2 regions of the Thermoanaerobacterium sp. CMT5567-10 genome follow, and region 2 is predicted to be linked to the other one. Evidence: riboswitches for the same ligand, from Rfam matches in the RefSeq annotation. Region 2 holds a riboswitch; the other holds the start of a gene.
The links. A riboswitch is a leader RNA that binds a small molecule or an ion and turns the genes downstream of it on or off. The one in region 2 is predicted to bind fluoride.
Positions count from the first base shown of each region.

Region 1: another riboswitch for fluoride. It lies ahead of Q2T46_RS04500 (MutS-related protein); the one in region 2 lies ahead of crcB (fluoride efflux transporter CrcB).

Region 1 covers NZ_CP130558.2:861,075-867,481, reverse strand. Annotated here, with positions in the region: gene Q2T46_RS04525 (hypothetical protein) at 1-139, opposite strand, end outside; gene Q2T46_RS04520 (YtrH family sporulation protein) at 136-462, opposite strand; gene Q2T46_RS04515 (geranylgeranyl reductase family protein) at 567-1,730, shown strand; gene copZ (copper chaperone CopZ) at 1,807-2,031, shown strand; gene cysK (cysteine synthase A) at 2,194-3,126, shown strand; fluoride riboswitch at 3,174-3,237, shown strand; gene Q2T46_RS04500 (MutS-related protein) at 3,319-4,854, shown strand; gene Q2T46_RS04495 (MutS-related protein) at 4,851-6,344, shown strand.
Region 2 covers NZ_CP130558.2:1,602,895-1,622,378, forward strand. Annotated here, with positions in the region: gene Q2T46_RS08295 (HD-GYP domain-containing protein) at 1-867, opposite strand, end outside; gene crcB (fluoride efflux transporter CrcB) at 911-1,282, opposite strand; gene crcB (fluoride efflux transporter CrcB) at 1,282-1,683, opposite strand; fluoride riboswitch at 1,741-1,801, opposite strand; gene Q2T46_RS08310 (homoserine dehydrogenase) at 1,872-3,164, opposite strand; SAM riboswitch class I at 3,228-3,330, opposite strand; gene recR (recombination mediator RecR) at 3,585-4,184, opposite strand; gene Q2T46_RS08320 (YbaB/EbfC family nucleoid-associated protein) at 4,198-4,533, opposite strand; gene dnaX (DNA polymerase III subunit gamma/tau) at 4,606-6,207, opposite strand; gene Q2T46_RS08330 (HD domain-containing phosphohydrolase) at 6,266-8,158, opposite strand; gene Q2T46_RS08335 (IS1634 family transposase) at 8,539-10,251, shown strand; RNA gene ffs (signal recognition particle sRNA large type) at 10,360-10,625, opposite strand; tRNA gene Q2T46_RS08345 (tRNA-Ser) at 10,763-10,856, opposite strand; tRNA gene Q2T46_RS08350 (tRNA-Ser) at 10,869-10,958, opposite strand; gene Q2T46_RS08355 (nucleoside deaminase) at 10,945-11,391, opposite strand; tRNA gene Q2T46_RS08360 (tRNA-Arg) at 11,408-11,484, opposite strand; gene Q2T46_RS08365 (ATP-binding protein) at 11,642-13,024, opposite strand; partial or broken gene Q2T46_RS08370 (IS30 family transposase) at 13,134-13,889, shown strand; gene Q2T46_RS08375 (hypothetical protein) at 14,321-14,476, opposite strand; gene Q2T46_RS08380 (AsnC family protein) at 14,993-15,724, opposite strand; gene Q2T46_RS08385 (hypothetical protein) at 16,149-16,355, shown strand; tRNA gene Q2T46_RS08390 (tRNA-Arg) at 16,370-16,446, opposite strand; gene Q2T46_RS08395 (hypothetical protein) at 16,579-17,043, opposite strand; gene Q2T46_RS08400 (hypothetical protein) at 17,120-17,707, opposite strand; gene Q2T46_RS08405 (UPF0182 family protein) at 17,773-19,484, opposite strand, start outside.

The DNA.
Region 1 (6,407 bases), 750 kb from region 2:
GTGCTGCATTGTTTAATTTATATGCATCTCTTTCAAATGATATTTTTTCGATCACGATGCCATTTACCACATTTACAATTGATCCCCCTATAATTACACCTATTAAAAAGACACTTACGAATGATGTGATTTTATTCATTTGAATTCACCTATTATGCAGGTAATCAATTTAAATCCGGAATAAGAACCTAGAAAAGCACCAGAAAGAATTAATCCTTGTTTTGCTAGCTGTGTAAATTCACCGCTAAAACCAATTTCAAGACCTCTTATTGTAGTAAAAGATCCTCCAAGCCCCACCAGTATAGCCCAAAGTCTTATATCTTTCAGTATGGAATTAATTATTTTTATGGGAGACTCAAATATGAAAAGGGATGAAAGAGAGCCTAAAATAGTACCACCAACGACTACACCAAGGGATGTAAAATATGGTATGAAAAAAATTCTGAATACTTTTATTAACATAAAACCACCTCATATATTTATATGCTTATCAAATTTAAAATATCTGATGTGCAACTTTTATTTGTTAAGCATTGCAATTATAATTTAATATAGAGGTGAAAAAAATGTATGATGTAATTATCATTGGCGGCGGACCTGCAGGATCTACATTAGCTAGAAAATTATCAACTCAAGGATATAGAGCTTTATTGATAGAAAAGCATACTATACCGAGATATAAAGCGTGCGGCGGTGGAATAACGCCAAGGTGCTATAAAATGTTAGATCTTGATATAAGTGATTATGTGGAGGATACCACATATAAGATTGCTTTTAAATTTCCAAACAATAAATCAGTAGTCCTAGAGACTGAAAAACCTATCATATATCAAGTGGATAGAACTAAATTTGATAAATATTTAATAGACAAAGCGAATGAAATGGGATGTGAAATACATGATGGAGAAACGGTTTTTGATTTTTACAACAATGACAAAGAAGTTGTTGTTGTGACAGACAAAGGCGAATATGAAACAAGGATATTAGTAGGTGCGGATGGAATAAACAGTACTGTGGCACATAAAGCAAATTTATTAAACGGCAAAAAAGGTATTGCACTTGAAGCAGAAATATACGTTGATAATAGCGATGTTGAAAGATTAAAGGGAGAAGTTGTGGTAGACTTTAATGCTATAAAATACGGCTACGGCTGGGTATTTCCCAAAAAAGATAGATTGTCTATCGGCGTTGGAACTTTTTTAAGTAAAACATCAAAAATAAAGGAAAATCTTTCTAATATGATTGACGAAATTGTAGTTGGCAATGTAGAAGAATGCAAAATATACGGGCATCAACTGTCATTTCAGAATGGAAGAAATGGGACATTTAACAATGATAAAATAATGCTAATTGGAGATGCCACAAGGCTTGCCGATCCATTTACAGGTGAGGGAATATACAATGCTTTGCTTACTGCAAATATATCATTTGACGTTATAAAAAAGCATTTCAATGGAGAATGCGAACTTGACGAATATACTCTTAGGCTTAATAGAGAAGTTGTGCCTGACATAAGATGGGCATACAGATTAGCGCAATTTACTTACAATAATATGGACTTCATAGAAAAATCAGTAAGATATTTTCCAAATGTGCTATCATACTTTGTAGATATAATGATGGGGGATAATAATTATATGAATTTTAAGATAAAAGTTCCATTGTATGCACTGGGTATAATGAAATCTAAGACGAAAATGAAAGTAGAAAGAGATGTGAACATAAAATAGTTGACATCAAGATGCAGTTAAATTAAACTATGTATAGGTAATACCCCTAATGAGTATATGAAAGGAGAGTTTAAATATGAGTTTATTTGGTCCAAAAGGCGAGACTACAACGATTGATGTAAGGGGAATGTCATGCAATCATTGCAAAATGACTGTAGAGAAAGCCTTAAAAGCACTTGATGGAGTATCAAAAGCGACAGTAGACTTAGATAAAGCCAATGTCACTGTAACATACGATCCCAAAAAAGTTACAATAGATAACATGAAAAAAGCAATTATTGATGCAGGATATGAAGCTTAAAATATTATAATTGTTTTATTTATGTTTAACCGCTAATGCGGTTATTTTTTTATATTTACTGTATAATAAAATTAAAAATATTATTTACAAAACTTATTAATTGATATATAATAAATACATAAAATCCAATCGGAATACTTAAAATTAAAAGGAGAGGATAAAATGTCAAAAATAGCAAAAAATCTTACGGATCTAATAGGTAATACACCGCTGCTGGAGCTGTCTAATTACAACCAAGAAAACAATCTTAAAGCAAGATTAATTGCAAAATTGGAGTACTTTAACCCATTAAGCAGTGTAAAGGACAGAATTGGATATGCTATGATTAAGGACGCAGAGGAAAAAGGATTAATAAATAAAGACACTGTGATAATTGAAGCGACAAGTGGCAATACAGGTATCGCATTGGCTTTTGTTTCTGCAGCGAAGAAGTATAAGTTAATCTTGACTATGCCTGAGACTATGAGCGTTGAAAGAAGAAATTTACTTAAAGCACTAGGAGCAGAAATAGTATTGACACCGGGTCCTGAAGGCATGTCTGGGGCTGTAAAAAAAGCTGAAGAGTTAGCAAAGCAGTATGGAAATGCATTTATACCACAGCAGTTTAAAAATCCTGTTAACCCTGAAATACACAGGAAGACCACTGCTGAAGAGATATGGAGAGATACGGATGGAAATGTAGATATATTTGTCGCAGGCGTTGGTACAGGCGGAACAATAACAGGTGTCGGTGAAGTTTTGAAATCAAAGAAGCCTAATGTAAAGATCGTTGCAGTAGAACCTGCTGATTCGCCAGTGCTATCTGGTGGCAAGCCAGGTCCACACAAGATACAAGGCATAGGTGCAGGATTCGTACCTGAAGTTTTTAATAAAGACATAATTGATGAGGTATATCAAGTAAAAAATAACGAGGCATTTGAGACGTCAAGAGCATTGGCAAAATCTGAAGGATTATTAGTTGGCATATCATCTGGTGCGGCTGCATTTGCAGCAACTCAGATTGCAAAAAGGCCCGAAAACAAAGGCAAGACTATAGTCGTATTGCTTCCTGATACAGGTGAAAGATACCTTTCGACGACATTGTATCAAGATTAAATAAGGTACTTTAACATAGAGAAATAAAATGATATAATATATGTGACAATAAAAAAGAGGATGAAGCTCCCTCGTTTAAATTGCTGAAAAGCTGATGGCTTCTACAAATAATGTAGATAGCTATCGGCTTTTTAATTTTTTAGATAAAGTATTTTTTAAATGTCACTCTAATTATCTTAGGAGGTGTGATAAATGGCGTTTCAAAGTATATTGTTTATAAATGCTGAAGATATTACAAACGTTGATTTATTAAATGAACCAGTATTTTTTAAGGATTTGAATATTGATCAAATAATAGATGCAATAACATTTGGAAGGAGCGAATACAACCTCAAACCGTTTTTCTATAAATCGCCTGTTGACAAAGAAACAATTAAATATCGTCAGCATATAATGAGGGATCTTGAAAATAATAAACTTTTTGAGTGCATAAAATCTTTTTCTGAGAAATTTCAACATATGCGAGAAAATCTGAAACAGATAGATAAACTTTACTACAAATATCAAAAAGAAAGATGGTTTTTAGATGCAGTTTTGATGTATTGTGATGCTGTAGCTTCTCTTGCCAACGATTTAGCACAGATTGATTTAAAGTCTACAGGCTTTATCGTATTTCGAGAATATATTTTAGATTATGTTAAAAGCGATTCTTTTATATCTTTAAACAATGCGACAAAAAAGCTTGAAGAAGATTTGTCATCTATAAAGTACAGTATACTTATAAAGGGAAACAGTATAAAAGTAAGTAAATACGATTCAGAGATAAATTACAGCGACATAGTAGAAGAAACTTTTAAAAAGTTCAAAGAAGGTGAGACGAAAGATTATAGGAAGAAGTTTTCTGAGCATGTAGATATGAATCATGTGGAGGCAAGAATATTAGATTTAGTAGCCCAATTATATAAAGAAATATTTGAGGAGCTTGATGATTACTGTATTAAAAATATCCATTATATAGATGATAAAATCAGCACATTTGAACGGGAAGTCCAGTTTTATATGTCGTATTTGGAATTTATTTCGAAGTTTAAAGATGTAGGATTGAAATTTTGCTATCCCCAAGTTGACAGCGAATCAAAAGAAGTTTTTGATTATGGATGCTTTGATTTGGCTTTGGCTAATAAACTTATTTCTAATAAATCGACAGTTGTCACAAACGATTTTTATCTAAGTGGCAAAGAGAGAATCTTCGTTGTATCTGGACCTAATCAAGGTGGGAAAACGACATTTGCTAGGACATTTGGGCAAGTTCATTATCTTGCCAGCATTGGATGCCCTGTTCCAGGATATAAAGCACAGTTATTTTTATTCGACAATATCTTTACACACTTTGAAAGAGAGGAAAATGTTAATGAACTTCATGGAAATTTAGAAGACGAATTGATTAGAATTTATGATATTCTCTCCAAAGCTACGCCTTACAGTGTTGTTATATTAAATGAAATATTTACGTCTACTACTTTAAAAGATGCCATTTTTCTCAGCAAAAAGATAATGGATAGAATTATAGAGCTGGATTTGCTTTGTGTTTGGGTGACATTTATAGATGAATTATCGACTTATAGCGAAAAGACAGTAAGTGTAGTTAGCACGGTCGTACCGGACAATCCTTCACTTAGAACTTATAAGGTTGTACGAAAGCCTGCTGACGGATTATCTTATGCCATTACGATTGCGGAAAAATACAAACTTACCTATGAACATATTAAGGAGCGTGTAAAAAGATGAAGACATTTTTGCTGGACAAAGATCGCGATTTTGATATGAAGCATGAATTGCCATGGAATGAACAGATACTGATACAGGATTTGGGATTAAATGTGGTTTTTGATGCTATGGCACAAGGTGATGAATTTTTGTATGATGTAGTTTATAAAGTCATTTTGACAAGTTTGAATGATGTAAATGAGATAATTTATCGTCAAAACATTTTAAGAGATTGCCTTAAAAATCCTTCTGTCGTCAGAACCATTTATGGCATTGCGGTTGAAACATTGGAAAATGAGAAGAAAAATTTTTGGAGCATCTTTAGTAGTTTCCCGTCTTCAATTTTGCACAGCTCAATTGAACTTATGTATATGTATGTGGATATGCTTATAAAATTGAGAAAAATTGCGGAAAAAAACATCGATAACTTTGAATCAGAAGGTTTTAAATCATTATTTTCAATGCTTCAAAGAGAATTAAATGATGAATACATTGAAGCCGTAAAAACGCATTTAAAAGAATTAAAATTTGAAAATGGGGTATTGATAACTGCAGAATTGGGAAAAGGCAATAAAGGGATTAATTACATTCTAAGAAAACCTAACGAAATTAAACAGAGTTTAATTGAAAAGATTTTTTCAAAAAAGACTACGGCTTTTACATTTTACATCGCTGATCGTGATGAAAGTGGCATGAAGGCATTATCAGAATTAAAGGACAGAGGAATAAACCTTGCAGCAAATGCTTTAGCACAATCCGCAGATCACATTAACGACTTTTTTAAAATGCTTAGGACAGAATTAGCATTTTATATCGGCTGCATTAATTTATATGAGCAACTTATGAAGATAGGTGAGACTATATGCTTTCCCGTGCCTTTATCAGCGGATGAACGGAAACACTCATTTGTCGGTCTATATGATATTAGTCTGTCTCTGGCAATGAAAAAGAGAGTAGTATCAAACGACTTAAATGGGGATGAGAAGGACCTTTTTGTCATAACAGGTGCTAACCAAGGGGGAAAAACGACGTTTTTAAGAAGTATTGGATTAGCTCAATTAATGATGCAGTCTGGTATGTTTGTAGCTGCAGAAAAATTTTCTGCTAATATTTGTGCTGGATTGTTTACACACTTTAAAAGAGAAGAAGACGATGAGATGAATAGCGGCAAATTAGATGAAGAATTAAGCAGGATGAGTGATATTGTCGATAATGTAAGGAAGAATTCCATGATACTTTTTAATGAATCATTTGCGGCTACAAATGAAAGAGAGGGCTCAGAGATTTCAAGGCAAATAATAAGCGCATTGCTAGAAGTTCGAGTAAAAATATTTTTTGTCACTCATCTTTATGAATTATCTCGCAGCTTGTACGATAAAAAATTGGACAATGCAGTTTTTTTACGAGCCGAAAGAAAGTCCAATGGTGAAAGGTCTTTTAAATTGGTTGAAGGTGAACCGCTTAAGACAAGCTATGGAGAGGATTTGTACAAGAAAATATTTAAAGAATAATAGTATTGTATTTAGAATAGAAAGGTGTCGCCGTGATAAAAAAAATATCATTTGAAAATGGAC
Region 2 (19,484 bases):
CTTTATTATCATAAATTCTTCTTCGGTTAATTTATCAGATTTATCCAGTATTTCATTTGGGATAGCCAATTTGCCTAAGTCATGCAGCAGTCCAGCGATCTTTACCTTTTTTGCCGTCATCTCGTCATACCCCGATATCAAAGCTGCTTTATATGCAACTTCTGATATGCCTTTTGAATGCTTGTAAGTAAAGTGGCTTTTGTTATCAATTATATTCGAAAATACCCGTGCAATTTTGCTTAGATCATCTATGTCAACTATCATTGTTTCATTGGATATATAAGGTCTTAAAACATCAAACGTGTCATAATGTTCATAATCGAGCCAGAACTTTTCCTGTTTCATTAGATCTTTTAATGCGTTTACAATTATTGGGTTGAATGATTTCCCTGATTTATCATTTAACCATTTTTCTATATGTTTTCTTGTCCTGTATTCATTCATTGTTATAGACACTGTATTGTATTTCACATCAAATTGATCTGCCAAATATATTATCTGAGCTTCAAATGGTATAGAATTTCCATTAATATGAAAGTATCCGCTTCCATCCCAGTTTTCGTGATGATACTTTATAATATCAGAAAATTCATGTCCTCTAGGCATGTCTTTTACCATATCGCTTCCTCTCAATGAATGCACCCATGTGTTGTTTGAATAAAAATCTTCATATACGTCACTTTTGCCTATGTCATGGAGAAAAGCAGAATAAAATATTTTATACTCTTCATCTCTTTTTATATTTAAATTTCTTGCCAATCTTATGGCAACATATGCAACTTTGCGAGCATGCCCAAAATTTCTTCTCTCAAGGATGTCCAGTGATAGCGATAACGCTGACAGTAATTTAAAATAATCTAATAACAAAAGAACCATCCCTTCTCGTATCATCAATATTATACTACAATATTTAAAATAGATTTCCAATATAATATCCTAAATAAGCTCCGATAAGACCAACAATGACGGTGGACGCAGAGTATAAAAAAGCGTGTGCATAGTGCTTTTGGCGAAGAAGGTGTATCGTTTCATGTGAAAAGGTAGAATAAGTGGTAAACGCTCCAATAAATCCTGTCATAATAAACAACTTAACATCATTATCAAAAAAATGTACAATCTTAGGGTTTGACAAAACATTCAAGAGAAATGCACCTAATACATTGACCACAAATGTTTCAATAGGCACCACAAACTCTCTGTTTTCCTTAATATGCCTAGATATCTCATACCTTGAAATTGCACCGAAAACTCCTCCTAAACCTACTAAAAAAATATTTGACATCAATTTTCTTCACGTCCTTTTAATATTTTTGCTGTTTTATCTCCCAATTCAAACCCTATAAATGACATGATAAATCCAATAAATATCGATAGCAATACATATATCAAAGCTACTGCAATTCTTCCATTCCTCAATAGATCCATTGTTTCTTTAGTGAATGTTGAAAATGTAGTAAAGGCACCGATGAACCCAGTCGTAATTGCCAATCTAATATTAAAATTAACCTTAAATTCTTCAAGCGTTAAATTTGATATATAACTTAATAAAAATGAGCCAAAAATATTTATAAAGAATGTCTCAATTGGAAATACTGTATGCAATATACTTTGATAATAGCTCGAAATCAAATATCTCAAAATTGCACCGAAAAAACCGCCAATTCCTATATAGATGTATTCCATGAAGATTGCCCTCCATTTTCATAAGATAGTAACAAATAAGCTCCTATTGAGTTAGTATACCCAATAGGAGCCATCAGCTTCGATGCATTTAAAGGTGAGCTCCATCACCTTACAACAACAATTATATCACAGATTTGTTTTTAAAGTAAATATTTCATAATGATATACATTCTATTTTGCCTAATTTTTTATATAACTTCACTTTCTATTGTGTTAACATGTCTAATATCCTCTTCATTGCCGTTATACAACACCTTGAAGAGACTCTCTATCGTACTCATTTTTTTATTTTCTAAACTTTCTATAAACCTGTTTATATCATTATCAAAAAGCTTGAAAACTGCCGCAAAAGTATTGCCATCATAAACAGACTCTTTAAACGAAGCACCATTATCAGTAAAAAATTTTAAAATATTTTTTATATTAAACTTGTAAAAGAGTTTAAGTCTTATATAAAATACATCTGTAAAACTACCGTTAAAAACTGAAATATGTTTTGCCGTACGATTTGTTTTTATGCCGTAATTCAATAGTATATCTATTAAATCTGCAACAACTGAATCCCCTGTAGGCATTTGTCCTGCACCTTTTCCAATAAAAATAAGCTCTTTGAAACCATCTCCTCTCAGTATAACAGCATTGTTTACATCGCCAACACTTGCTAAAATATTGTTAGCTTCTATTAGTATAGGCTCTACACTCCCATAGACATTGCCTTTCTCGTATTTAGCCCATGCAAATGGTTTAATTTTATATCCCCATTTTCCGGCATAATATATATCATCATATTTTATTTCATTTATACCATATCTCATTATTGAATTAACAGAAACATCAACATCAAATGCTTTTTTTATGAGAATCACAAGCTTATACAGAGCATCGAATCCTTTTATATCGTAATCCGGATTGCTTTCCGCATACCCTCGCTTTTGAGCAGCTGCAAGTGCTTCATCATATTTCATTCCCTTTTCTATTATCTGTGTCAATATGTAGTTTGTCGTACCGTTTATTATTCCTCCCACAAAATTTATTTCATCGGTTATTTTGAGTCTCTCAATCTGATGTATAACAGGTATTGCTCCAGCAACACTTGCCTCAAATTTCAAAAATACACCATTTTCATCTGCCATTTTTCTAAGCTCGCCTCCATATTTTGCCATCAACTCTTTGTTTGCAGTAATAACATGCTTCTTAGAAATTAACGCCTTTTTCACGTAATCGTAAGCAGGATCAACTCCTCCCATTACTTCAATTATTGCACTTATTTCGCTATCACACAAGATTTCGTTAGCATCAATTGTTAGTATTTCATCTATACCATTAATATTTCTCGGTTTATCAGGATGCTTCACTAGTATTTTTTTTATTTCAGGATAAAACCCCGTTTTTTGTTTTATATGCTGTTTTCTTGATGTGACTATTTTATAGACTCCGCTTCCTACTGTTCCAAATCCCAGCAATCCAATCTTAAATTCCATGTGGCATACCTCCTAAAAATTTTTGGCCCTCTTCAATGAGAAGAGGGCCAAAATACGCCGCTCCTCTCATCTCTCAGGTATTTCCTGCAGGATTTGGCACCAAGCGTAAATAAATGCCGGTTGCCGGGTTTCATCGGGCCAGTCCCTCCACCACTCTTGATAAGAGGATTCCAATATTCTCTTTTAAATTTATTAATGAATATATTATCACTTTACACTATTATAGTCAAGCATTCTTTTAATTCTGGTATCTTGTATTTTAAAATTCTCCTTGAAAGTTGATTAAAAAAGTGTTCAGCAATATTCCTTAATTATTATTTCCTTGATTCTGAACAAAAAAATCATGGCTTGAAAGAAACTTTTCTTTCCTTATTACCATGATTTTTATGGTACTTTGATATGAATTTAATTTTTGTAAATTTACATTTCCCTTCTACCTTCCAATGCCCTCGATAAAGTAACAGAATCAGTATATTCGAGGTCACCACCAACAGGTACACCATGTGCTATCCTCGTCACTTTTATGCCAAAAGGTTTTATAAGTTTTGCAATGTACATAGCAGTCGCTTCGCCTTCTATATCGGGATTTGTCGCTAAAATAATCTCTTTTATGTCGTTATTATTAATCCTTTCTAGCAATTCTTTTATCTTTATATCTTCTGGTCCTATACCGTCCATGGGTGAAATTACACCATGCAGCACATGGTATAAACCACGATACTCCCTTGTTTTCTCCATAGCTACTACATCTTTCGGATCAGATACCACACAAATAGTAGATGAATCTCTGGTTTCATCGCTACAGATATTGCATAAATCGCTATCAGTGAAATTATAACACTTGTTGCAGTATTTTAAATTGTTTTTTGCCTCCAATATAGCATTAGATAAATTAATAACGTCATCTTTTGGCATATCCAAGATGTAAAATGCAAGTCTTTGTGCTGTTTTTCGTCCAATACCTGGAAGTCTTGATAATTCATCAATAAGCCTTGACAATGACCTCGAATAAACATTCATCAATTAATTCACCTCAAAATAAGCCTGGTATATTAAAGCCTCCTGTAATTTTTCCCATTTCCTCTGCAATCATGTGTTCAGCACTTCTTAAAGCCTGATTTACTGCTGCTAAGACTAGGTCTTCTAGCATCTCCACATCGTCCTTATCAACAACGGCAGGATCAATCTTTATACTGATCAATTCTTTTCTTCCATTGGCTACTACCTTTACAGCTCCACCGCCTGCAGACTCTTCAACCGTCTTGTTTTCAAGCTCTTCCTGCACTTTCTTCATTTGCTCTTGCATCTGTTGCGCCTGTTTTATCATGTTGTTCATGTTAAAACCGCCAGGAAATCCTCCTTTTGCCATTCACAATACCTCCTATTAATATTTAGTGTTCTCTTCCTATTTATATGCTGATTTTGGCTGGGTAGTGATAAATTAATCTATAATTTCTACATCGCCAAAATATTTTTTTACCGCTTCAATCAACTCGTCATCTTCATTTTTTTTGACTACTACGTTCACTATATAATCTTTTCCAGTGAATTTCTTAATAACATCTTTAATATAATCTTTATTTTCAACTTTATTCAGTTCATCTTTGTAGAATTCATGCTCCTTTGGATATTCTATCATAAAATTACCGTCTTTCAAATACGGTTTGCCTAAACTCAAAAAAGAAAAAATCATAGGTCTATCTTTTTTTATTATATTCAATACTTTATTAAAGACTTCATTTACATCGATTTTATCGCTTTTATCTGCACTCTCAGTAATTTCTATGTGCTCTTTTTTTATTTCATCTGCAGCAACTTTATCATCTTCAACACCCTTTTCGGATTTTACTACATCTTTTTTCGATATAATACCATCATCATTTTCTCCATTAAATGCTACTTTAACGTTATTCAATCTACTTTCCAGTTTCTTAATCCTATCTAAAATGCTGTCTATATCAGGTGATATTTCAGGATTTATAAGCTTCAATACTGTTATTTCAAATAATATTCTTGGTGATTGCGCGTATCTAATTTTCCCTTGTAAATCTATCAATTTTTCTATGGCATTAGACAAAAACGACATATCAAATTCCGACGCCTTCAATATTTTATCGTTTATCTCTGTTTCTAATATTTCTTCGGACTCTGTACCGCATGTTTTGTAAATAACAACGTCCCTCAAAAATGAAAGCATCGCTTTGATCAAATTGCTTACATCTATGCCATAAAGCATCAATTTATCTATCTGATTTATGACTTCCTTTGCATTTCTATCATTTATGCTTTTTACAAGAGTGTATAATGTATCATCATTTACAGTACCAAGAATGTCACATACATCATCATACGTTAAAACATCATTGTATGACACACACTGTTCAAGTATGCTTATGGCATCTCTCATAGAGCCATTTCCATGACGGGCAATCATCGCAATAGCTCTATTTTCTATGCTTATGTTGCTGTCTTTTGCAATCTTCTCTATATTTTGTGAAATGACTCTTGATGGTATCCTTTTAAAATCAAATCTCTGACACCTTGACAAAATAGTTGCAGGTATTTTGTTTGGCTCTGTAGTAGCTAATATAAATATAGCATGTGATGGCGGCTCCTCCAACGTTTTTAAAAGCGCATTAAAAGCACTTCCTGATAGCATATGAACCTCATCGATAATATACACTTTGTACTTACATATAGATGGTGCATATATTATATTGTCTCTAAGTTCTCTTACATCATCAACGCTGTTATTTGAGGCTGCATCTATCTCTATTATATCTATAAGGGAATTGTTGTTTGCAGATTCACATATTTGGCATCTATTGCAAGGCTCACCTTCTACACTGTTAGGACAATTGACTGCTTTTGCAAAAATCTTGGCAACACTGGTTTTGCCTGTGCCTCTAGTCCCACAAAAAAGATAAGCGTGTCCTATTCTTCCCGTCTTTATCTGATTTCTTAACGTTCTAACAATATGATTCTGTCCTAAAACCTCACTAAAATTTCGAGGTCTGTATTTTCTGTATAATGACTGATACATAAAAAACACCTCATTTATTTAATTGTAACAAAAAAAAGGATACTTTTCTATATCCTTTTTAGTTAGCTATCTCAATTTCTCTTTTGATTCTTTCAATCTTTTTTCTGTCTCTCATATAAATAGATATCACACTATCTACCACCCGCGGATTGAATTGCGTTCCTTTATACTTTAATAATTCATTTACGGCTTCGTCAAAAGGCATCCCTTTTCTGTATGATCTATCAGATGTCATTGCATCAAATGAATCTGCAACACACAGTATTGCAGCAATCAATGGTATGTTATCATCATCAAGCCCAAATGGATAGCCTTTTCCGTCGTACCTTTCATGGTGTTTTTCTATTCCATCTATTATATCTTTCGACAGCCCTATAGGTTCCAAAATTTTCTTCGATATACTAGGATGCTGTTTAATCTTATCATATTCTTCTTTTGTAAGTTTTCCAGGTTTTGTGAGTATTTTATCTGATATTCCAATTTTACCTATATCATGTAATATGCCAGCAATTTTTAACTTCTCTATTTCATCCTTTGGAAGCCCCATGCTTTCACCTATAATTGCTGCATATTTTGAAACTCTCAAAGAATGGCCTTTAGTATATCTGTCTTTTGCTTCAACCGCATATGCCAATGCATCAATTGTTCTTAGATACCAATTTCTTAAATTATCGTAGAGATTGGCATTTTCTATAGCAATAGATACACTATCAGCAACAGATCGCAATAAGCTTATATCATTCGCTAATCTTGATGTAGTTAATATATTTAATGTTCCTACAGCCTTGTCTTTCGATATTAGCGGAACAGAAATTATATTCTTGACATTTAATTGTTTAAGTCTTTTTAACAAAACGTAATCTGCTGGAAATTTATTCGCATCTAAAATCGTAATTTCCTTTGATACAAGAAGCTTAACATTTTCATCAGTTGTCAAAGAAAGCTCTTTTAGAAGAGGCATATCTTTTAATTCCCCTGCTGCCACCATAAGCTCCAAATTCCCTGATTCATTGACAGTTCTTATGGTACACAATGGAGAAGACAATATTGTTGATATTTTTTCTGCTATAGAATAAAGTATATCACGGGGCGCTAAATTTTTAGTCAACAATTGTGTCACATTTCCTATAGCAAGAATTTGCCTATTTCTCTCCAGTATCTCTTTTTTTGCAGTGCAATAATCGGTTATATCTCTGGACAATCCTTGAATTCCTAGCAATTCACCCTCACTATTTTTCACTGTCTTAACTCTAGTCTCAGTCAAAATTGTTGAGCCGTCTCTTTTTTTGAATTTTATTTCTGCCATATTTATTTTTCTGGTCATTAAATCTTCCATTAATTTTTTATCATCATCATCAATGTATTCAAAAATTTTTTTACCTATCATTTCATCAGGTAAATAATCTAAAAATTTTAAAGATCTGTTATTTATAAACTCTATATTGTACTCTTTGTCGGTAAACCAAAGAATATCCGACATATTATCAACCAATGTTCTATACCTTGATTCTGATGCTTCAAGTTCATTTGTAACAGCCTCCATCTGCTCATATGACGCTTCAAGCTCCATATAAAGGTCTTGCAATTCATTATTCTTTTTAATTAACTCCTGAGATTCTTTTTTTAGCTCTTCATAATTCGACTTTAACTTAGAAGACATTTTGTTAAAATTTTTTGATAACTCTGCAAATTCTTCTGTTACATCTATGTCAATATTATAATCGTATTCACCATTTGTAATTCTTTTAACACATTCATTTAATTTTTCCAGAGGATATGACATGTATTTCGATTCTCTCATTGCTATAAAAACTGAAATAAGCAAAATTAAAATAGATGTAATTATGTTATTTCCAATCCCTTTTATAATGTGTACAAATGAAAGAAGGTACACAAAAAGCGAAACTCCGAATATTATTGCAAACAATCGGCTGCGATAACTTTTAAACATAAATACCTCCCTAAGCAGTTAAAATCACTACTAATATTTTCGACAATATAAAAAAAAACTTTACACAAATTTTAAATATCAGAATATTTTTTGTGTATTATACTTTACTAATAAGTATTAAATTTTTTTAATAATTAAAGGTAATAATAAAAGGCCGCACACCCGACTCTGTCATGTTACCATAAGCGTTACATAAGCAGTTAACTCCATTCAAGCACCCCTAGTTTTGCAGCAAAATTTTATGTAGCGTAACCCGGAACCAGCAATTTTACTAACGATTCCGGGTAAAATTTTTTTAAATTTTTGTCATATTTTGGTTGCGGATTATTATGGATTGTGGTATAATATAGTTATATTGAATTTTATTGGGGGAGTTTAATGTGTATTTAAAGAAAAGCAAACGTAGTTCCGGAAGAATATACTTATCTATTGCAGATGGATATCGCGATAAAGAAAGAGGGCATACAAGGACTGTTACTATTAAATCCCTTGGATACCTCGATGAACTTCAAAAACAATACGATGATCCTATCGCTTTTTTTGAACAAAAGGTTAAAGAATTGAATGAACAAAAAGCCATGAAAAAGGCTCCAATTGCTCTTAATTTTTCTCCTAATGAAAGACTTTTGGTTAATACGGATAACCGTAAAAACTTTGGCTATGCTGCATTTAGTAAGATTTATCATGAGCTTGAATTGGATAAATTTTTGAAAAACAGGCAGCGTCATTCAAAAGAAGAGTATGATGCTAATGCTATTATGAAACTTCTCGTATTTTCACGCTTATTGTATCCTGCTTCAAAGAAAAAGACTTATGAGAATAGAGATATATTCTTTGAGAGGTCTGATTTTTCTTTGGATGATATCTACAGATGTTTATCTTTTTTCAATAAGCATAGTGATGCTTTGCAACTTTGGGTTCATGAGCATATTAAGTCTTTATATGAACGAAATACTAATCTAGTTTATTACGATGTTACCAATTATTATTTTGAAATTGATGAACAAGATGAATTGCGTAAAAAAGGCGTTTCTAAAGAACATAGACCAGATCCAATTGTGCAGATGGGATTATTTATGGACACCAATGGTATACCTATTACATATAAACTTTTTCCTGGTAATGCTCTAGATAAAACTACACTTATGCCTATGTTAAGGAAAATACAACATGATTATTCTTTGGGAAGAATTATTGTAGTTGCTGATAAAGGCATCATTACTGGCGATAACATTTGGTATACTTTATCTGCTGGTAATGGTTATGTATTTAGCTATTCTGTTCGTTGTGCGGATAAGGAATTTAAGAAATATGTCCTTGACGAAAATGGATATACATACAGAGGAGATAGCTTCAAGATAAAATCCAGACTTTATCCAAGAGAAATATTAGTAACCACCACTAAAGGCAAAAAAATGAAAAAGGTAGTTGATGAAAAACAGGTTATTTTCTATAGTGAAGAGTATGCCTTAAAAGCAAAATATGAACGAGCTGCTACAATAGAGAAAGCAAAAGACCTAATTAAAAATCCAGCAAAATACAATAAAGCTACATCTTACGGTGCTTCCAAATATGTAAAGAATCTCATTTTTGATGAAGAAACTGGCGAAATATTAGAAAGTGCTCATCAACACTTAGCATTTGATGAGGAAAAACTAAAAGAAGAAGAAAGATTTGATGGATACTATGCAATAGTTACTAGCGAATACAAAGAATCTGATGATAAAATTATTGAAATGTACCGTGGCCTTTGGAAAATAGAAGAATCTTTTAAAATAACTAAAAGTGATATCGAAAGCAGACCGGTGTATTTATCACTAAAAGAGCATATTGATGCTCATTTTCTGATATGCTTTATATCACTTGTAATTGTGAGGATACTTGAATATAGATTAAATGGAAAATATTCTGTTTCAGCTATACTTGAGAGTCTAGCAAAAGCATCCTGCAGTTACATACAAGAAAATTATTACCTGTTTGATTTTAATAATGATGTTCTTGAAGATATAGGTAAAGAATTAGGTATTGATTTTGGGAAAAAGATTATGACATTAGGAGAGATTAAAAAAATTTTAGGAGAAGTAAAAAAATGACATTTCCACTACAACTTATTGACAAAAACAGAAAGCCCGAAAGCCTTCATTTTAAAGGGCTTATGGGCTTTTTTTATCCTTTTTTGCTGCAAAAGTCAGGATAAAAGGCCGCACACCCGACTCTGTCATGTTACCATAAGCGTTACATAAGCAGTTAACTCCATTCAAGCACTCCCCCGGCACATGAAAGTATTTGCTTACCGTTGCTTCCTTCCGGACCTGGCGGGGTTCACAAATTTCCATTGCGGAGGACTTGAATATCATAATCACTTACTTACGCCAGCCTTACAGTAATCATGCCTCGGCTCGGGAATTCGACCCTGCTATAGCGGATTGCAGGTTACAGGGCACCGCTACCTCCCCATCTAGTACGGCCATGTAAGTCATTTATTAACTTACGACATTATTTTGCGCAATACAAAGTTTATTATACATCGTCTATATGTAAAAATCAATATTTTGATTGAGATTTTTAATGGATGTTATGGATTAAGATGGGATATGTGTTTTATGGCGGAGAGAGAGGGATTCGAACCCTCGGTACCCATTTTGTGGGTACACACGATTTCCAGTCGTGCGCCTTAGACCAGCTCAGCCATCTCTCCATGATATTTCCATGGCGGAGAGAGTGAGATTCGAACTCACGAGGCGGAAATCCGCCCACTCGCTTTCGAGGCGAGCGCTTTCGACCACTCAGCCATCTCTCCGGATTTGCCTTAGTCTACTAAAGAAATCACTTATTAATTTTTTACAATCATCTTCCATAATGCCAAAATAAACGTCAACTTTCTTATTTAAAAAATCATACACAGTGCCTGCAGCACCGCTATCATGGCTCTCAGCACCTATATATACTCTTTTTATCCTGGATTCAATTATAGCACCTGCACACATAGGACATGGCTCTAATGTTACATACAGCGATGCGTCATTGAGTCTCCAGTCTCCAATGTTTTTGCAAGCATCTTTTATCGCATTGATTTCAGCGTGCTGAGTTGCATCTTTTTCAGTTTCTTTTAAGTTATGCCCTTTTCCTATGATTATACCATCTTTAACGACAACTGCACCAACCGGCATCTCACCAAGTTTAAGGCTTAGCACAGCTTCATCAATAGCGCATTGCATATATTTATTGTACATCTCAATCACACATAAATGGTGCGCCCGAGAGGACTCGAACCTCCGGCACACGGTTTAGGAAACCGTTGCTCTATCCTGCTGAGCTACGGGCGCATGATTTACATTATATATAAAATTTGAATTTTGTCAATATCATTATACAATACGTGCTTAAATTAATCAAGATGGTTAGTCCAATCCATTTTTTAGATATGAGACTTATGCTTGCTTCAAAAAGCCTCAGAAATTCTTCTATGACCTTAAAAACCTCCTAATCAAAGTTTTCTACCAAAATAATATTATTGCTATATGATGCAAAATTAGCCACTTCACTGGTAAAACCACTCTTTGAGAATAAAACATAATACTTATTTGGATAATCAAATAATGAGCTTTTTTCTATCAAGCCATTTAAAACAGCCATATCTGTCTTTTGATTTTGCCATTTGCACTCTCCAAATATTATATTATCATTATTGATAGCAACAATATCAATTTCTTCTTCACGTCTTTTATACGGATTGTTGCCCCACCATTTACCTATTTCTTCAAAAATAAATGGCAGTTTTTTATTTTTATTCAGTATTTTAAGATAATCTATACATATTTCTTCATACACTAACCCCAAAAAATCATTCATTGACATCTTAATCTTGTTTTCAATGACTTCATCAAGCAGTCCCTGCTCTATTAATGCCTTGTTGTTAAAAACAAATCTGTACCAAAACCTGAAGAAATTATCTTTAATCTTATATATGCTTTTTCTGCTTTTGGCCTTTAGTTCTATAGGGGTAACTTTTTCGAGTATTTTTAAGTCTATCAATGTAGAAATATATTTAGAGCACTTATCAGTATTAATACCTACTTTTGTAGATATTTCATTTAATTTACTGCTTCCTGTAGCTATTGCTTCTATTATTGAATTGTATAAAGCAGGCTCTCTAACTTCTTGTCTTAGTAACAATTTGGGTTCTTCATATAGATATGATGATTTATCTAATATTTTAGTCTTAATATTTTCATATACATTACATTTATCATCAAAAATACTTAAATATTGGGGAATCCCGCCTAAAACACCGTATGCTATAACTTGTTCTTCAAAGCTGTAGCTTGGGAAAAACTTTCTACTGTCAAAAAAGTTAAATGGTTCAACTATTAATTGTGACGTTCTTCTTCCGTATAATGGGCTTTTATAGCTTAATACTTCTTTTTCAATAAAGCTCATAGAAGATCCGCAGACAATCAAAAAAAGTTTTGTATCTTTTAAATGATGATCTATTAAATTTTGAAGTATCGAAGGAATGCTTTTATTTGAATTAACAATATAGGGAAATTCATCTATAACAACGACTAAACGTTCATCTTTAGCTTGTTGGCCTAAAAATAAAAAGGCTTTTTCCCATGATTCAAATTTTCCTACTATTCCATTAAGTCCAAAATACAAAAGTATCTTATCTGAGAAAGACTCAAGGGCAATTTTATCATTGTACTCTTCAGCGACAAAAAATATTGATGGCTTATCTTTGCAAAATTCAGTCAACAATGTAGTTTTCCCTACACGTCTTCTGCCATACATAACTATAAAATGAAATCTATCCTCATTGTACAAACTATTTAAAGTCTCAAGTTCATATTCTCTGCCTATAAACATAAATTCACCTCGATTATTAACTTATAAGTTAGTAACTTTAAAGTTAGTAATTATAAAGTTAATTATATTATATCACATCAATAAAAAAATTCCAATATTTTTCAAAAGTAAATATGGGGAAGGAAAAATATTAAAAGAGAAATAGTCACCTGATGCAGTTGTAGGTTACTTCAGAAATAATGTCGTCTGGCAAAAAGAAGAAATAGTATGTACCAAAACTCTCTATAATTACATAGATAAAGGTCTGTTAAGAGTTCGCAATATTGATTTATGCCTAAAAGTGCGCTTAAAACCAAAGAAGAAGATAATAAGAAGGAATAAGAAAATTATGGGAGAGAGCATATCACAAAGACCTGAAGAAATAAATAAAAGAGAAAGCTTTGGACATTGGGAAATAGATACTGTTATAGGCAAGAGATCAAATGACAAAGCTTTATTAACACTGACAGAGCGTTTAACAAGATATGAGTATATCTTTGTTATAAATGAAAAAGACAGTTTATCAATCAAGAAGGTATTTGATGAACTCAAAGCGCAATATAAGGAGAATTTTTCAAAGGTATTTAAGAGTATAACAGCAGACAATGGGACAGAATTTGCCAAATTGAGTGAGATATTAAATGAATGTGAAAGTAAGGCATATTTTACTCATCCATATTCTGCATTTGAGAGAGGAACAAACGAGCGTCATAATGGGTTAATAAGGAAATTTATACCTAAAGGCACAACACTAGCTGATTTATCAGAGTGGGTTATAAAATGAGTGCAAAATTGGTGCAATCAACTTCCGAGGAGGATTTTAGAATACAAAACGCCTGAAGAATGTTTTTTAGATGAGGTTAACAAAGTTATCAATTATGCATGATGATTACGATGAAATAGTTCAACCATGGTAAAATGCAAAATTAAGGCCGCTGTTTCCCCTATAGGGAAAACAGATATATCGTACATGGTTAGAAAATTATGGTCTTATCAATTATTTAAAAAGTGTTGCATTTAATATTGCAATTTGCGCTTTATTTTATCAGTTATTTATTTTAAAGTCTACTCCGAGCTTCTAAAAAAATAGCACGTCTGCGAAGAATGAGCAGAGGTGCGTCATAAATTCGGATTTTTGATTTGAGTAAAGCGAAATCGTTTATAATTTTAATTAACAAGTGCAGTCACTTTTATTAATCCAATATTTTACATATTTTATTTATTCATATAACTTCTGACACTACCACAATAGACAGACAATATCAATTAAATAGAAACTCCCTCCTAAAAAGGAGGGAAAAATTCATTTAAGCTTAATTACGTATTTTGTTCCTTTATTTTCGTATCAGTTTCGTCAGTTATCCAAGGTGCTCTACAAAATCCATCTTTGTGAGATGTAAGTTGACCTTTTGCTATTGCAAAAGCTTTTAAAGCGTCAACATCTACTTTCTCAGCCAAATTTTCAATTGACAATCTTAACCCTCCTTTCTATAAAAGACTTTTTTAGGTATTTACGAAACCCCATAATGCTCTAAAAAAGCTGGGTTTCGTTTATATTTTCAAAGGATTTCCTCCACTTTTGTTGAATTATTATATAATACACTATATTAACAAATAGGAGGTATCATTATGAAAACCAAGTTTAAACAATTATCTATCAGCGATGTCTTCACTGATATTGAATCTATTTTTGAAGAAAACAAGCCCAAGTTTATCAAATTATTTGATTCTTACATTAATTTTTCTGAAATTGTACCTCAGTCTTTTTATGAGCATTATACAGTTATTATGGTCGTCATAGAGTCTTCAATCTCGAGTCTATGCTTTCTTCTTTGGTTATCCAAAAGATTCTTTCTATACCCACTACTCAATTACTTGTCCACATTTTTAACCTTTCTAAGGACCTTAGAGAACTTTGGGGGTTCTTTAAAATTATAATGATACCAACTTTTGTTGCCTTAAAAACTAATTCTGCATCCGTATTTGCTTTTAATAAAATCCGAAGTTTTTTATATGATTTTTAAGAGTATTTTCTGCAATATGTATTCTTTTACATATATCTTTTCTCTCCATTCCATGCGCTAAACAATATATTATTGCTGTATCAATTGAAGTTAACTCCAACTCAATTGTGTACAATTTATTTTTATATGTTAAAGCTTTTTCTATACATTTAACTATATTTCTTAAGATAAAACTTTGATAATCTATATTTTGACAATTTGCACATGACAAATCAAGATAAGCAACTATTAAAGCATTTGTGTAATCAATTATAGGAATTGCTGTACAATACCAATTTTCTAATATATCCCACTGATGATCCTTACCACATATTTGATACTGTTGTTTATATTCCATTGCTAAACTGACTGCATTTATTCCACTATTTTCTAGCTTTAAACTAACTCCTTCTGTAAAATTTATTTCTTTAAAATAATTTTCTAATCTACTATTATATATTAATTGAATGATATAGCCATCTTCGTCACATAAAACAAAAAAATAGCCTTCATCAATCATTCTGCTATACAAAAAGTCTGTATTTATAATATTATCAAGTGCTGCAATAATATCATTTTTACGTTCTTTTCTATGCTTAAATTCTTCAGCTTCAATACTTTTTTTAAATTTCCCATCCATAAAATTTAATCTACTTAGTTTAAGATATAATTCCACATACTCTCTTGATTCTTTTGTTATAGTAATGACTTCAAACAATTTAAATACCTCCATTGTTATTAAAATAACATTAATCATTAATTAATTCTATAAAATAGCAAAAAATCCTCCTTAATAAAGAAAGAAATGTATTTTAGGTATTTGCAAAACCTCATAATGCTCTATAAAAGTGGAATTTCGCTTATATTTTTAAATGATTTCCTCTACTTTTGTCGAATTATTATATAATATTTAAATCATCTTAAAACATGAAGGAAATAAGTATTGGAGCCAATTGTTATAACAAAAAAAAGAATTTATTTCAGGGCTGCATAGATTAAAAGCATCAAAAGTGCTAGATTTAAATGAAATAGAATGCATAACAATGAGCTACAATAATATTGACAAAGAATTGGCTGAAATTGACAAAAACTTAATAATGACAGAATAGACAGTCTTGGAACATACTGAACATTTAAAAAGAATGAAAGATCTGTATGAAGCAAAGTATCCAGAAACAAAAGCAGGTATAAAATGCGCTTATGGAATGAACAAAGCATCAGGATATAACGTTGACGACAAAATAACACCAACGTTTGCTGAAGATACTGCTAATAAATCAAGGAACACCATAATTCCAATTTTAACTCGCAATCAAAAAGGGTATATGCCCTATGACATATACCCTTAAATATGCTATTTTACTGGTGCGCCCGACAGGATTCGAACCCGTGGCCTTTTGATTCGTAGTCAAACGCTCTATCCAACTGAGCTACGGGCGCCCATTTACATACTTTATAATACCACATTTCATTTTTATTTGCAAATGTTGTTTCTGAAGTTCAGATTAGCCTCAAATTTTAAAAAGGGTTATAAGTATTTTACCTATAACCCTAACTTATCTTTTACAATTACTACACACCTGTTGGTGCCTGTTGGGCTGCTGGCTGCTGTGCTTGCGCACTAATAGGCTGCTGTGCTTGTGTTCCTAACTGCGGTGTCAACTGCTGCAGTTGCTGATTTGATGAATCTAATATCTTGCTCATTTGAGCGAAAACTTGATTTGCTTGAATGCTTTGTTGTGCTTGCTGAAGCGCAGCCATGGCCTGTTGCAAAGCCTGTTGTACCTGCATATCTGTTTGCTGCTGCTGTTGTTGTGCTTGTGTTCTAACCTGATTCAATAATTGCTGAAATTGCTGAGGTGTAACATTTATACCCATATTCTGCAATTGTTGTTGGAATTGCTGTGCTTGCTGCTGCGCCTGCTGTTGAGCTTGCTGCTGCGCCTGGTTCTGTTTACCAAATCTAGCACTTAATTCTTCAGACACTTCGCTATTTACTTTTTCTCCTAGGTAATCCTCAAATTCTCTTCTATTCAATGTAAACCCTCCTTTAAAAAATTTCCCCGTTATTTAATATTCCCTTTATGATTAGAATTAGTAAATGAAAATTTTACTATTGAAAGTTTTCCAAGTTGTTTACAATATCTTCATATACTTTAATCCTATCCATACCATCCTTAGCAATGCATATATTTCGAAATGCATCATTAAGGCTATTTATAAGCTGTGGTGGCAGGTCATAAATATACTCTACTTTTTCAGGTGTATTTTGTCTTTTTAGCTCTACATTTAAGAGAACATCTTTTTCAATCACGGCCTTCATAGAGTTAATATCTCTTTCAAGATCCTTTAACCTGTACAATGCTTTTTTCATACCATCTAGATTGTCTTTTATGCTTTTTACGTCATCGCTTAATTCGTCTATATTAGAATAAGCTATATTTTCTATTTCTTTTAAACTACTAGATTGTATATTTGGCTTTCTCAAATAGCTTATTAAATACTTCCTGTCGCTATTTTCTTCCTCCTTAAAAGCATTTTCGATGTATTCTTTTAAATTTGTATTCATTTTTTCTAATTTTAATTCAATTTTTGATGCATCATTTGATAATATCTCATTGAAATTCATTAATTTTTCAAATATATGCTCTGTTTCTTTTATTAAATTTTCTATCTTTAATTCCGACTGTAGTATTTCCATTTAACATCACCTAATTTTAGTATTTCCATTTTTAAATCAAAAAATAAAAAAGAGGCTTTAACGCCTCATTTTTTTATGCTGTTATTTAAATCATTGAGTACGCTTCCAAGCTCATCGAGATTTTTGCCAAAGTCGGTCCAATCGCCGTTCTTTGAAGCATTCATAGCATTGTTATATATATCATTTGCTTTCTTTATAAGTTCCTGCTGTGTTTGACTTGTTTGTGTTTGCGGAACCGCTGGTTGCGCCGGTGCTTCTAAGTTAAACAATTTATTTAATGCATTGCTTAGTGTATCCTCCATTACGATTTTGTCTTTGTACGCCAGTATAACTCTCTTTACTTCAGGTATTGCATTTTCATTTGATGATTGTATATAAATTGGCTCAACGTAAAGCATAGAATCATCAATTGGCAGCGTCAACAAATTGCCTCTTATAATGCTGGATCCTTTTTGATCCCATAAGCTCATCTCTTTAGAAATATTTGGATCTTGATCGATCATGTTTTCAATCTGCATAGGCCCATATACGACAGTGCTTTTTGGAAATTTATAGACTACTAATTTTCCATAGTTATCGCCGTCCATCCTTGCTGCCATCCAAGCTACCATATTATCTTTCGTCGCTGGCGTATACGGAATCATCAAAATATACTCAGCAGCCTTTTCTCCTGGAAGCCTCATTATGACATACTGTGACTCCTCTGGTTCTACCTTACCTGTAAATTTCTCCTTTGCTATGTCCCAGGAATCTTCTTTATTGTAAAAAACCTGCGGATCGGACATGTGGTAATTCCTATACACACTTGTTTGTATATCAAACATATACTGGGGATATCTTATATGAGCTTTTAAACCTTCCGGCATATCATCTATGCTTTTAAATAGCCCGGGAAATATCCTGCTATACACCTTTATTATTGGGTCATTTTTGTCAGATATATAGTAGTTTGTATCACCTGTATAAGCATCAACGACTACCTTAACCGAATTTCTTATATAGTTTATACCTGTGTCTTCATAAGGCTCTGAATAAGGATAATTTCCAGAATATGTGTACGCATCTATCATCCAATAAAGTTTTCCATTATCTACGACGATATATGGATCTTCATCATATATCAGAAAAGGAGCTATCTTTTCTACTCTATCCTTTATGTTTCTAAAAATAAGCATCCTACTTTTTGACGTAATGTCAGTAGATAAAAGTATTTTTATATTGCCGGTATAAACGGTGTACAAAATCTTGTTTAAAAACGTCATAGGTATGCCTGATTTGCCACTGTAAAAATTTTCTTTGTTAGTATCACCTGCAGGATAATCAAATTCACCTGTCTTTGTATTTACTATTGCGTATGTGTTTGTAAGCTCTCCAAAGTAAACCTCAGGCCTCGTTATCTTTATATTTGTGTTCGTCACAGGCGGAATATTTTTTATCACCATATCAGGCTGTCCTGTAGCTGTCACATCATTTACGGTCGACATTACAACACCATATCCATGTGTATATTTAAGATGCATGTTAATCCAATTTTTAGCCTGGCTTGCCAGATTGTCAAGGTTCATTTCTCTAGCAGATATAAACACCTGCCTGTAATTTCCGTCTATCATATACCTGTCAATATCTATATCGTTGAATTTGTAGTATAGCCTTATACTTTGAAGCTGGTTGTAAATTTGACTTACAGGTCTGTAATCATTAATCCTTATGTTATTTATAGTATCCTTGTTTTCATCTAATATATTTTTATCAATTTTGCCGCTTAAATTATAATTTT